Regions from separate parts of the Pseudoalteromonas sp. SWXJ133 genome, predicted to be linked through region 2. Evidence: predicted binding sites of a transcription regulator. Region 2 holds the regulator's gene; the other holds the start of a gene.
The links. Region 2 encodes sigma-54, which starts transcription at its own class of promoters, with help from an activator protein. Its sites were predicted from a motif close to GTTGGCACGNNNNTNGNNT; they were not measured.
Positions count from the first base shown of each region.

Region 1: the regulator sigma-54 is predicted to act here: its motif matches at 2,980-2,998, upstream of I6F40_RS12865 (amidase family protein).

Region 1 is NZ_JADYXJ010000016.1:79,743-87,098, forward strand. It holds gene I6F40_RS12845 (PepSY-associated TM helix domain-containing protein) at 1-491, shown strand, start outside; gene yddG (aromatic amino acid DMT transporter YddG) at 598-1,506, opposite strand; gene I6F40_RS12855 (TetR/AcrR family transcriptional regulator) at 1,688-2,341, shown strand; gene I6F40_RS12860 (putative 4-hydroxy-4-methyl-2-oxoglutarate aldolase) at 2,345-2,827, shown strand; gene I6F40_RS12865 (amidase family protein) at 3,165-4,370, shown strand; gene I6F40_RS12870 (gamma-glutamyltransferase family protein) at 4,367-5,968, shown strand; gene I6F40_RS12875 (sulfite exporter TauE/SafE family protein) at 5,956-6,780, shown strand; gene I6F40_RS12880 (pyridoxal-phosphate-dependent aminotransferase family protein) at 6,784-7,356, shown strand, end outside.
Region 2 is NZ_JADYXJ010000003.1:113,697-121,052, forward strand. It holds gene I6F40_RS03400 (calcium/sodium antiporter) at 1-226, shown strand, start outside; gene I6F40_RS03405 (KpsF/GutQ family sugar-phosphate isomerase) at 230-1,201, shown strand; gene kdsC (3-deoxy-manno-octulosonate-8-phosphatase KdsC) at 1,202-1,753, shown strand; gene lptC (LPS export ABC transporter periplasmic protein LptC) at 1,750-2,304, shown strand; gene lptA (lipopolysaccharide transport periplasmic protein LptA) at 2,294-2,839, shown strand; gene lptB (LPS export ABC transporter ATP-binding protein) at 2,836-3,561, shown strand; gene I6F40_RS03430 (RNA polymerase factor sigma-54) at 3,631-5,130, shown strand; gene hpf (ribosome hibernation promoting factor) at 5,157-5,444, shown strand; gene ptsN (PTS IIA-like nitrogen regulatory protein PtsN) at 5,449-5,901, shown strand; gene rapZ (RNase adapter RapZ) at 5,920-6,765, shown strand; gene I6F40_RS03450 (HPr family phosphocarrier protein) at 6,808-7,080, shown strand; gene mgtE (magnesium transporter) at 7,211-7,356, shown strand, end outside.

The sequences.
Region 1 (7,356 bases), on a different contig from region 2:
TTATGGGACTACTTGGCGCATTCTTATTTTACTCTGGTAACTTATTATGGCTAGACAAGCGCTTTAAACAAGATGCAAACAAGCGAAGTACACGATTTATGGCAAATTTAACAATTGGTGTTTGCTTAGGGTCAATGATTGCAGTGGTTGCCACTTTATTACAAGCTAAATGGACTAACCAATATATGGGTAACGCAAATTACAGTTATCTCTATAGTTACTATTTGGTATTTTTTGCCTTTGTTGCTTATACCTTTTTTGAAGGAACTCACCACGCTAGCTATTGGGGCCTAATGGGTATTGCATTTTTATCTGCTGGAATGGGAGTTTCAACACTTATACAGGCTTTATTAGCTGATGATTTTTTAAAATATTATCAAAGCGGTTTTGTTGATATTAGCGCTGCAGTATTTGCATTAATATTTTATTATTGTGCAAAAAAAGTTAGAAATAAATCAGTAAGCTATGCAGTTATACCGGCAAAATTATAAAGAAAAACTTAATGAGGCGTATTGCACGCCTCATTAAAGGTATAAATTTAGATTTAAAATATAAACTATTAAATATCAGCACCTTAAAAGAGTTAACTAAAATAGATTAGTTTACTGTGCGTTTAGGCTTTTCTCGCGTTACAAAGTAGCAAATTAGCGAGCCCACTGTTACCAGTACAACCCCTTGCCAAAACGAAGCACTCAGCGTAATAGATAAATACAACGCCGAAATAATAGTAGAAAACACCGGTGTAAAGTACGAAAGCGTACCCAACAGCATTAAGTTACCGCCAATAATAGCTTGATTCCACAGTGCATAACCGCTCCCCACTACTACACCAGCTAATAATAACGTCATGCTTGAGCCCAGTGAAAACGTTAATGGTGCTTCATTACTAAAACCATATTGCGTCCACAAACTCATTGCCGTAACAGTAAAAAATAACGTAATGGCATTTTTACCATTACTCAGCTTTTGCGTAACTACGCAATAAATAGCCCATATAAACGCTGCAGCTAATGCCATTAAATAAGTAGCAGGATTATCAGCAAAGTTAGTAACAAGCGTATCGACCGACATTTCTTGATCGCCCGTAATACACCAAGCAACGCCTAAAAAAGCAATAATCATGCTTGGGTAAACCCAGTAACTTACTTTTTTGCGCCCAATAATAATAGAGAGCAATATTGTTAGCGTGGGCCATAAATAATTAATAACCGCCATTTCCATTGCCTGATGACGGCTATTTGCCATACCAATAGAAAGCGCCAAACAAATTTCGTACGATACAAATAATAAAGTACCTACTACCAAGTAGCGTTTCGAAAAACCACTAAACTTGGGCACTCCCATAACCAAAATTAAAAATATCGCACTGACAGAATACATGGCGGCAGCACCACCAATGGGGCTAAACAACTCAGAAATATCCCGTAGCAATGCAACTAAGCAACTCCACAGTAATATTGCAGCGACTCCATACAGTGTATATTTATTTTTGCTTATAAAATCCATTTGCCAATCCAAAAGTACTACTCGTAAATTTGAAACTAAACTAACAGTAATTATTTAATTAAACAATTAAAGTTAATAGCTTAAACCTCTCGCCTGTTTTTAACATTCACCCTTTTTAGTAATTGACCTTTTGGTCAGTAAAGCTACAATCAATCAATACGTTAAACACGCAAACTCTATAATGACCACACAAATAAAACCAAATAAAAAAGAAGTTACACGCGAGAAAAACCAAAAACTAATTCTAAATGCCGCCGAGCAATTGTTTTCGCAATTAGGTTACGACGGAGCAAGTATGAGCATGGTTGCTAAAGAAGCACAGGTGCCAAAAGCCAATATTTTGTATTACTTTAAAAGTAAAGATGGTCTGTATGAGTCTGTGATCGACCGCATAATAGCTAATTGGAACTTGGGCCTCGATAACGTCACAATTAACGACGATCCAGCTACCGTGCTTTATAACTATATTAAAAGCAAAGTAATACTCGCCGTAAATCAGCCAATGCAATCTCGCTTATTTGCCAGTGAAATACTGCGCGGTGCACCTTATTTACAAAACTACTTTAGAACCAATACCCGCCCTTGGGTTAAACAAAAGGTTGATGTACTTCAAGCATGGATGGACGCAGATAAAATGGATAAGGTTGATCCCTACCATTTGCTCTTTACTATTTGGTCTACCACGCAATATTACGCCGACTTTCAGGCTGAGGTTTTACTCGTAATGAACAAATTAGAGTACGACGAAACCGATGTGGCACAGATTACGCAATCAATTGCCCACATAATTTTAAAAGGTATTGGTCTTAAAATACCTGAGCAAAGTGAGACTTAACCCATGACACCCTTTACTACACCCGATTTATTTGACGATCATCGCGATAACGTACAAGTAGCAGACAGCGGCCTTTACCACTTTGGTAAAAAAACCACGTTTTATGGCAAAGTAGTTACCGTTACCTGCCCAGAAGACAACTCTTTTGCCGCCGATATATTGCATGAAAATGGTGAAGGTAAAGTATTAGTTATAAACGGGTTTGCGAGCAAACGCTTTGCGTTTATAGGCGATATTATGGCTGAGCGTGCCTTAAGTAATGGCTGGGAAGGCGTAATAATAAATGGCTGTTGCCGAGATATAGAAATACTCGCCACGATGAACTTACCTGTAATGGCGCTAGGCTCTACACCGCGTAGTACCTTAAAGCGCGGCTTTGGTGATAAAAACCAAGCTATTACCATGCTTAGCACCACCATAGAACCTAACGATTGGGTTTACGCCGATATTAACGGTTTAATCATCAGTAAAACGCCCCTTATTTAGCACTCAAAATCATATAAATAAAGACCAACTTGGTGCACCTTCGCACCAAGTTGGTTTGTTTTAACTCATTTTAGTGTCACTATTTTTATAGCCCACATTTATAAATCTCATACAACCCACCAAAACCTGACCAATTGGACAGGATTTTAATTTGTGGCATTCCTCTTGCTTAGGTTTTAAACAATATAATAAGCTAACCGATTAAAAAGCGGATCAGGCTCTGTAAAATAAAAACAAGATGTTACGCAGTGGGCTGAAAAATAATAAAAATTAATCTGTCTTTTTAATCACCCTAAATCTGGACTGCTTGGTCAGATTTTTTATAACGAGTGGTGATATGAGTACCAAAAATAATAATACGCCCGGTATTTTTTGTGACCATGGTCCTAAAGCATGGCAAACACATTACCAAGGCACACTTATTAATAAGCGCCTTGTGGTAAAAGATGTATTTGCTATTAAAGGCGAGCGTAACAGCGCTGGTAACCCACACTGGCTTAAAACAGCTAAACCGGCACAGCAAACATCCAGCGCCATAAACAAATTAATGAGTGAAGGCTGTAATTTTACAAGCTTTACCCATACCGATGAGCTGGCGTACAGCCTAGAGGGAAATAACATTCACTATGGCGCTGCTCAAAACCCTAAATTAAAAGGGCATGCTTGCGGTGGTTCGAGTATGGGGTCTGCTGCTGCAGTTGCTGCTAACTTAGCTGATATTGGCTTAGGCACCGACACTGGCGGCTCAATTAGGATACCCGCCAGCTATTGTGGTTTATATGGCATAAGGCCAAGCCATAACGTGATTGAAAAAGACGACCTAATACCGTTGGCTCCCCCTTTTGATACCATAGGTTGGCTTACCCAAAGCGCCGAGCTATTAAGCGATGTAGGTAATGTGCTGTTACCAAATCAGGCTATTAATAACGTTGATACCTTAGTTATTTGTGAGCCGTTATTTGAACTCGTTGACCCCTCTTTACAAGCACCACTGGGTAAGCTTTTAGAGAAAACCAAACCTTATTTTAATCATCATATCGATTTTAAGCTCCCCAAAAGCAACCTGCTAAGTGAGCTTGCCGATACCTTTAGAATATTACAAGGTCGTGCGATTGCTAAAACGCACCGAGACTGGCTTGAACTCCCAGATCAGCTTTCTCATTTTGCGCCAGCAATTGCGGCTCGTTTTAAAATGGCACTGGCTTTAACCGAGCAAGAAGAACAAGAGGCGTTAAAAATACAGCACGAGTGGCAAACAATAGTCGCTAAAAACCTAAACAAACACAGCTGCTTATTTTTACCCACCACACCCACAACCGCACCTAAATTAGGCGCCGACACAAGCGCCTTACGCATGCAAATTATTACGCTTTCGGCAATTGCGGGCCTTAGTGGCTCAGCGCAAGTGCATTTACCGCTGGCTGATTTAGCAAATGATCATCCGTATGGTTTTTCATTAATGATGAGCCACGGTAACGATAAAAGCTTACTTGCTTGCGTTAAGCACCTAGCTGCACACTTTAAACAGGACACACCGACATGACCACACACAATATTGCATTTACCGCGTCTCATTTTTCGGCAACAGAGGCGGGTATAAATATACTAAAACAAGGCGGTACAGCTACCGAGGCTATGGTAGCGGCTGCCGCTGCGATTAGCGTTGTATATCCACATATGAACTCAATTGGTGGCGATAGCTTTTGGCTTATCGATAACCCAAACCAAAAAACGCCCACCGCTATTGACGCCTGCGGCCGCGCAGCAACTAATACAACGGCGTATAACACGCTCACGCAAATACCAGAGCGCGGCGGATTAAGTGCACTTACTCAAGCGGGCACAATACGCGGCTGGCAAAAAGCGCTTGAACTAGATGAGCACGCAGCACTACCACTGTCAAAAATTTTAGCACCCGCTATTGAGCTTGCGCGCGAGGGTTTTACCGTAACAAAAAGCTTGCAAGCAGGCTGCGAAAAGCTAGCCGCTGTTAACAATACTAATGACGCGTTTAAAAACCTCTACATACCCAATGGTAACCCCTTGCAAGCAGGTCAACATTTTAAAAACCCTAAACTTGCAGCAACGTTTGAATACTTAGCAAAACATGGTTTAAACGCATTTTATGAAGGCGCACTTGCCAACTCATTTGCCGCCGACTTAGCAAAAGCAGGCAGCTCAATCACCGCAGATGACATTGCAAATACTAAAGCCGGGGTAGTTACTGCGCTAAATGCAAACCTCAGTGGTATTGATTGCTACAACTTACCCGCGCCAACACAAGGCGTGCATTCACTACAAATAATTGGTGCCGTAAATAAGGTAAAGCATTTAGCTAAAACCGATGCCGACTGGACACATTTAATTGTTGAGGCAACTAAACAAAGCTTTACCCATCGCCCTACCCTTTGGGCTGATCCTGAAGTATTAGGGAATGATTATAAAAAAGCACTAACTGATGATCGCTTAAGCCAACTTGCTAACAATATTGATATGAGTAAAGCCAAACAATGGCCATTTAACGCAGAGCCTGGCGATACCGTGTGGATGGCAGCAAAAGATAAAAACGGGCAATTAGTCAGCTTTATTCAAAGTATTTACTGGGAATTTGGCAGCGGAATACTAATGAGCGAAGGCGGCTTTGTGTGGAATAACCGAGGTTTAAGCTTTAGTTTAAACAATGAAGATATTGATGCGAGTAACAATATTAACGCCCTTGCGCCAAATAAAAAGCCGGCTCATACACTTAATCCAGCAATGGCAAAGTTTAGCGATGGTCGTCGACTTGCTTACGGAACAATGGGCGGTGAAGGGCAACCACAAACCCAAGCCGCTGTTTTTGCAGGCTACGCATGGCGAAATAAATCAATAAAACAAGCGATTAGCGACCCTCGTTGGTTACTTGGACGCACATGGGGCGATACAAGTACAAATTTAAAAATTGAAAAAGGGTTAGTTTTTCATATAGAACATGAATTAAATCAACGTGACCACGATTGGGTAAGCGTTGATAATAATAACGAAATGATGGGGCACGCTGGGGCTATTTTAGATACACCTACAAGCCTTGAAGCTGCAACAGATCCTCGTTCAGATGGACGTGCAACAGTAACCACAGCAGGAACACAATGTCAGAAATAATAAACCAATGGCCAATAGTAGCGGCCTTAATAGCAACCGGTATTTTTGCCGGAATTTTAGCAGGACTTTTTGGTGTAGGCGGCGGTATTGTTATCGTACCTGTGCTGTATTTTTTACTGCAAGGTTTTGGCGTAAGCCCAGAGTCAGCAATGATGATAGCCACCGCTACATCACTTGCAACCATAGTACCTACTTCGCTTTCATCTATTCGATCGCATCATAGCAAAGGAAATATTGACCTTGCGCTAATAAAATACTGGGCACCGTTTATATTAGTTATGGCGGTAGTCGGTAGTATTATTGCTCATACCGTTCGCGGTAACGCATTAGTGCTCATGTTTGCCTGCATTGCTATTTTAGTCAGTTTAAACATGTTATTTAGAGCCGGCGCACCTGCGCTTGTAAAACAACTACCAGGTAAATTTGGTCAAGGCGTTATGGCAAGTATTGTAGGTGGTTTGTCGGTAATGATTGGCATAGGTGGCGGTACTATTGGCGTACCTATGCTAAACGCATTTAATGTACGCGCCCATGTTGCAGTAGGTACTGCGGCCGTTTTTGGTTTATTGATTGCGCTACCAGGTGTTATTACCTTATTAAGTATTGGCACAACGCCAACCGATGCTCCCCTAGGTACGTGGGGGTTGGTTAACCTCCCTGCCTTTTTTCTTATTATTCCGCTGACTATTTTATTTGCACCTATTGGCGTAAAAATTGGTAGCAAGCTGGATCAAAAACAACTAAAACGCGCTTTTGCCGTTGTCTTAATGATAACCGGCATTCGCATGCTCATTCAGACTCTGGGAGCCTAAAATATGTTTAATAACACGCAAGTTCAAACCTTAAACCCACCACAGCGTTTATTAATGGGCCCTGGCCCTATTAATGCAGATCCTCGTGTTTTACGTGCTATGTCGGCGCAGCTTATAGGCCAATACGACCCAGTAATGACCGGTTTTATGAACGAAACCATGGCGCGTTACCGCGAAATTTTTAAAACCAAAAACGAATGGACCATGCTAATAGATGGCACATCGCGCGCAGGGATTGAAGCCGTATTATGCTCAATTTTACGCCCAGGCGATAAAGTATTGGTGCCAATTATGGGGCGCTTTGGCCACCTACTTGCTGAAATAGCAGAACGCGTTGGCGCAAAGGTGCACACAATAGAAGTACAGTGGGGCGAAGTGTTTACGCCAGAACAAATCGAAAAAGCCATTGTTGATGTAAAACCCCATGTGCTTGCCATGGTACAAGGCGATACATCCACCACCATGAACCAACCTCTTGAGCATATTGGCGATATTTGCCAAAAGCACGATGTACTATTTTATTGCGATGCCACCGCATCTATTGTGGGTAACGAACTTCCTGCCGACGAATGGAAG
Region 2 (7,356 bases):
ATTTAATATTCTAGCGGTATTACCACTTGCCGGTATTATTAACCCTTCTGCCATTGACCCATCATTAGTAAGCCGAGACGTATTAATTATGATTGGCGCAACACTTGCTCTTATTATTATGTCATTGAACTTTAGAGGCACCCAACGTATCAATAGAGTAGAAGGCGGCTTATTGCTAATAGCGTTTTTGGGTTACCAAGGGTATATTTTTAGTCAAGTAGGGTAAATAATGGCAACGCTAAATTTTATTGAACAAGGCCTTCGCGTTTTAGATGTTGAACGCCAAGCACTTAGTGATATTGCACAATATGTAGATGAGAATTTTCATAACGCATGCCAATTAATGTACGACTGTGAAGGCCGTATTATTGTCATTGGTATGGGTAAATCAGGTCATATTGGCAATAAAATAGCAGCAACCCTTGCAAGCACTGGCAGTCCTGCATTTTTTGTTCACCCTGGTGAAGCAAGTCATGGTGATTTAGGTATGATCACTAAAAATGACGTGGTTATGCTTATTTCTAATTCAGGTGAGACCAGCGAAGTTTTAAATATCATTCCCGTTTTAAAACGACTTGGTGCCAAAATGATATCGATGACTGGCAATACGCAATCAACCATGGCGACCCTTGCTAATGTGCATGTGTGCATTAAAGTAGAAAAAGAAGCCTGCTCATTGGGACTAGCTCCTACATCAAGTACCACTGCAACACTTGCGATGGGCGATGCCATGGCAGTTGCATTATTAGAAGCTCGCGGCTTTACTGCTGATGACTTCGCGTTATCTCACCCAGGTGGTAGTTTAGGTAAGCGCTTATTACTCACTTTAAAAGATGTTATGCACGGCGGCGTAAATACACCTATTATTAGCGTTTCACAAACAGTTAAAGACGCCCTTATTGAAATGTCTGCTAAAGGGTTAGGCATGACAGCCATTGTTGATGATAATCAGCAATTAGTAGGCCTATTTACCGATGGCGATTTACGTCGTATTTTAGAGCAAAGAATTGATATTCATACAACACAAATAGATGTTGTTATGACTAAGTCATGTACTACGGCTACGCAAGATATTTTAGCCGCTGAAGCGCTTAATATTATGGAACACAAACGTATAAATGGCTTAATCGTTGTCAATGAGCTAAATCAGCCTATTGGCGCATTGAACATGCAAGACCTATTAAAAGCAGGAGTGTTATAAATGCAATTTGAAGAACTCTATCAACCGCTGAGCGATGATGCAAAAGCACGCGCTAAAAAAGTAAAGCTACTTATATGCGATATTGATGGTGTATTTTCTGATGGCCGTATTTATCTTGGTAATCAAGGTGAAGAGCTAAAAGCATTTAATACAAAAGATGGTTTTGGCATTAAAGCGCTTATAAACAGTGGCTTTGAAGTTGCTGTAATTACTGGTCGTCATTCACAAATAGTGCAACAACGTATGAGCAGCTTAACCGTACAGCATATTTATCAAGGCCAAGAAAATAAGCTCATTGCCTATCAAGAGCTAAAAGATAAACTCAACCTTAGTGATGAACAAATTGCTTATATCGGTGATGATGGTCCTGACATGCCCGTTATGGAATTCGTCGGCTTTGCTGTTGCAGTAAATGATGCCCATCCACTTATTAAACGTTTATCACACTATGTAACGCAAATGCCTGGCGGCTTTGGCGCAGTGAGAGAGCTTACCGACCTGCTCATGCTTGAAAATGGTAAAGCATTAACTACACAAGGCACTAGTTCATGAATGCAGCGCGCATAATATTAAGCGTTTTATTCATTAGCTGTATGGTTTGGCTTTGGTACCCTTATTTTACACAAACTAATGTTGCACCTCAGGCTGAGCCTGAAGTTATTGCAAAACCTGACTACATAGCTATTGAACTCAAACAAACAGCCTATGACGAGCAAGGTAAAATTAGCCACAAAGTCACTGCTGCTAAAATGGAGCTATATCAGCAATTAGGTTTTACATTTTTTGAAAAACCCATTTTTACTTTATATAACGAAAAGCAAACGTGGCAAATAAATGCAGACGAAGCAACATTATACGAAGACAAGCAATTAATTTTAGAAGGTAATGTGGTTGCCAAAAACTTAACCGATAACGCCATGATAGACAAAATCAATGCTGATAATATTCAGGTAGATATAAAGCTATTAACAATGCGTTCGGAGCAACCCGTTATCATCACCGGACCCAATTTAAAAATCACTGGTAAAGGCCTAGAAGCCGACTTAAAAACCGAAGTGATAAAACTAATTAACCATACGCGAACCATATATTATGACCAATAAAATATTAAAATCACTTATTATTCCTACACTTATACTAGCGTTTAATAGTAGTGCTGCAGAGCAAAACTCGCAACCTGCTGCAAATCAAATTTCAATAAGCGCCGATAAGCAAGAAGGCCAATTAAAAGCTAACGTGGGTATTTTTGAGAAAAACGTTGAGATTATTCACGGTAATCGCCGAATTACAGCAGACCGCCTCGAAGTACATAAGCGCGATGAACTTGGTGATAACCAGCAACTATTAATTGCCACGGGTAGCCCTGCTCGCTTTGAAGAGAAGCAATCAGATGGCACAACTATGAGCGCCAGTGCAGACGAAGTTCGTTACGATGTATCTAAACGTTTTTTAACGCTCGTTGGTAATGCAGAAGTATCGCAAGCAGGACAAAAAATTAATGCTAAAAGTATTACCTACGATATAGAACAACAGTTAATCAGTGCCGAAAAAGATGAAAACTCAACTGACCGCGTTCACACTATTTTAGTGCCTATCGAAACTAAAAAAAGTAAAAAAGACGATAAAGGTCAGCCATGAGTACATTAAAAGCAGAACTATTAGCAAAGAGCTATAAAGGTCGTGAAGTTGTCAAAAACGTCGGCCTTGAAGTCAAAGCAGGCAGTATTGTTGGTTTACTTGGTCCTAACGGCGCAGGTAAAACCACCACGTTTTATATGATTGTGGGACTTGTACCTAGCGACAAAGGTAAAATTTCTATCGATGATAACGATATTACTCTTTTACCTATGCATAGTCGTGCTAGATTAGGCATTGGCTACTTACCACAAGAGTCTTCAATTTTTAGAAAACTGACTGTTTATCAAAACTTAATGGCAATTTTAGAAACACGCAAAGAGTTAAATAAGCAAGCCCGAGAAGACACGCTCGATAAATTATTAGATGAATTTAGCATACAACACATTCGTGATAGCCAAGGTATGGCATTATCGGGTGGCGAACGTCGCCGCGTGGAAATAGCACGTGCGCTGGCAGCCGATCCTAAATTTATATTATTGGATGAACCATTTGCAGGTGTTGACCCGATTTCGGTATTAGATATAAAGAAAATAATAGAACATCTCAAAAATCGTGGGATTGGTGTATTGATTACCGATCATAACGTAAGAGAAACCCTTGATGTTTGTGAAAAAGCCTACATTGTTTCTCATGGGGAGCTGATTGCATCAGGTACTCCAGAACACGTATTAAATGATAAAACAGTACGCGATGTTTACTTAGGCGAGCAATTTAGGCTGTAACATTTACGCCATGTCTTTAAGCATCTGCTAGTATTAATTATAACAACATAAAAGGATTGTTAGAGATACATGAGGCAATCACTACAGCTGCGCATGGGCCAGCAACTTACAATGACTCCACAGCTGCAACAAGCTATTCGTTTGTTGCAACTCAGTACATTGGATCTCCAGCAAGAAATACAAGAAGCTCTCGACAGCAACCCGCTATTAGAGGTTGAAGAGGCAGATTATTCAGAAGACGCTGCAGGTAAAAACGAGCAAAAAGCTGATACCGATGACATAACTGTTAGCGCATCTGCCGATGATGCTCCAAGCGAATATGAACAAGATAGTGGTGAAGCACTTGCAAAAGACACGCTAAGTGACGACATGGCTATGGATGTTAGCTGGGATGAGTACATGAGTGCCGCCCCTGCAGCATCATCAGGTCCAATGCCTGAAGACGAGTCAATATACCAAGGCGCCTCTACTGAAACGCTCCATGAGTATTTAATGTGGCAGTTACAACTAACGCCATTTAGCCCTACAGACGAAGCTATTGCTATTGCGATTGTAGAAGCCGTCGATGATTCAGGTATTTTAACACTAAGCTGCGAAGAGATTTTAGAAAGCTTTAATCAAGAAAACGAAGATGATAACGAAGTCGAACTTGATGAAATTGAAGCTGTATTAAAACGCATCCAACTGTTTGATCCTGTCGGTATTGCTGCGCGTAGTTTACAAGAGTGTTTGTGTATTCAGCTTAACCAGTTTGACAAAGAAACACCTTACATTAATGAAACAAAAATGATTTTAACCGAGCATATTGATTTATTAGCTGCTCGTGACTATCGTACATTAATGAAGAAAACTAAGCTCAAAGAAGAAGAGCTTAAAGAAGTAATGACATTAATACATACTCTTAGCCCTAAACCTGCAGATACTATTGTAAGAGAAGAATCTGAGTATGTTATTCCTGATGTGTCAGTTAAAAAAATAAAAGGCCGCTGGGTTGTTGAACTAAACCCAGATAGCATGCCTAAAATTCGTGTTAATAGCCAATACGCAGCAATGTCTCGCACTGTAAAATCCAGTGGTGACAGCCAGTTTATTCGCTCGCATTTACAAGAAGCTAAATGGTTTATTAAAAGCTTAGAAAGTAGAAATGACACGCTATTAAAAGTAACCAATTGCATTGTTAAGCAACAACAAGGCTTTTTTGAACACGGCCCTGAAGCCATGAAACCAATGGTTTTAAATGATGTTGCTGAAATGGTAGAAATGCACGAATCAACGATTTCGCGCGTAACAACCCAAAAGTATATGCACACACCCCGTGGTATATTTGAGCTAAAATACTTTTTCTCAAGCCATGTAAGCACCGAAAACGGTGGTGAATGTTCATCTACGGCTATACGTGCTCTTATCCGAAAATTAATCGCTGCAGAAAACTCAGTAAAACCATTGAGTGATAGCAAAATAGCGGATATATTGGCTGAGCAAGGAATTAAAGTAGCGAGACGCACAATCGCAAAATATCGCGAATCTCTGTCTATTCCACCGTCAAATCAACGTAAAAGTTTGATTTAAGACGCTAAACTAAGAGGGTAATGCTTATGCAACTAAACTTAACTGGTCGCCACGTAGAATTAACCGATTCACTAAGAGACTATATTAATACTAAATTTGCGAAGCTAGAAAGACACTCTGATCATATTAATAATGTTCATGTCATTCTCGATGTAGAAAAATTAAACCAAAAAGCAGAAGCCACGATACACGTAAGCGGTGCTGAGCTATTTGCCTCTACAGAACATCAAGATATGTATGCCGCCATTGACTCGTTGATCGACAAGCTCGATCGACAAGTAATTAAACACAAAGAGAAGCTTGCTCGACACTAATATGATGAAATTAAGCTCACTTATATGCCAGGACTGCAGCAAAGCTGCGGTCCTTTTTAATAGCAAAAAAAGAATTTTAGAGTTCATTAGCGAACTTGCTCACGACAAACTTCCGTACCTACCGCAACAAGATATTCTTAATGCTTTAATGAGCAGAGAAAAATTGGGTAGTACAGGTATAGGGCGTGGCATTGCCATTCCTCATGGAAGAATGAGCGGTGCAGAAGAGCCTTTGGCTTTAGTACTCGTTAGCGAAACTCCAATAAATTTTGATGCGATCGATAATCGCCCTGTTGATATTTTCGTCGCACTCATCGTACCAGATGGCGATAACCAGCAGCACTTAAAGACTCTAGCAACCATTGCTGATAAACTAAACAACAAAGATTTTTGTAAACAGTTACGCAGTGCAAAATCAGATACTGAGCTTTACCAAGTTATTGTCAATCAATCATAGTTTTATAAAGGGTGTTAAATGGAGTTAATTATCATAAGCGGCCGTTCTGGTTCTGGAAAGTCGGTTGCTTTACGCGTTGTAGAAGATTTAGGTTATTATTGCGTAGATAATATTCCAGTTAACTTGCTTCCTTCATTAGTTCGCAGTGTGTCTGATAGCTACGATAAAATTGCTGTTAGCATTGATGTGCGTAACATCCCTAAACAACAAGATGAATTTAACGATATTCTTGAATACTTGCCAGGCTTTGCAAACCCTACGTTATTTTATTTAGATAGCGACGATCAAACATTGATCAAACGTTTTTCTGAAACTCGTAGATTACACCCACTATCAATTGACTCGTTGCCTCTTGATTTAGCCATCAAAAAAGAAAAAGAATTACTTGATGTATTAATCACTCGCGCCGACTTTATGATAGACACGACTGATTTGAGTGTTCATCAACTTGCTGAATCTATTCGTGAAAAGATTTTAGGTAAAAAAGATAAGCAACTGATTGTCACGTTTGAATCATTTGGTTTTAAATACGGCATACCAAAAGAAGCCGACTATGTATTTGATGCACGCTTTTTACCAAATCCACATTGGGAACCTGAATTAAAACCTTTAAATGGGTTAGATCAACCCGTTAAAGATTATTTGGCCAATCACAGCATTGTGCAAAAATTCACATGGCAAATTCAAACATTTGTACAAACGTGGTTACCGCACTTAGAGCGAAATAACCGCAGTTATTTAACTATTGCTATTGGGTGTACAGGCGGACAACATCGCTCTGTATATTTAGCGCAAACCATCGGTGAAAGTTTTGCAATGACACATCCCAATGTAAAAATTCGCCATCGCGAACAAGAAAAATAATATAGCGGAATAAGAACCTGTTCAGCTTAGGTAGAGTAAATTATGCATTGTGAAGACACTTTTTTAATAAAAAATAAATTAGGATTACACGCCAGAGCTGCTACCGTGCTTGCCCAGTTGGCAGTGCAGTTTGATGCTACAATTACATTATTTCAAGACGACAAAGAAGCGGCAGGCGATAGCGTACTTGCACTAATGTTACTTGAAAGTAGCCAAGGCAAAGAAGTAAAAGTTGTATGCAAAGGCCCCGATTCTGAGCAAGCTTTGCATGCTGTTGGAGAATTAATAGCACAACGTTTTAATGAACAAGAATAAACAGTTATAAGAATAATACTCGCATTACAAATGCCTCGACTAAAACAGATATATAAAATAAATACGGTTAGTGACGCCAGTTAACTCACCTCTCCCCATAAAGTAACATAAGAATTTATAAAGGACGCCAATGCCTGAAGCTTTTGAACAAGATTACCCGCTACAACAACTAAAGCAGGTGACTAAGTCACTCAATAGTGGTCAATTTGTTCAAGTTAGGCGCATGCTCGCAAAAACAGCTCCTTGTGATACCGCATTATTATTAGAATCATCACC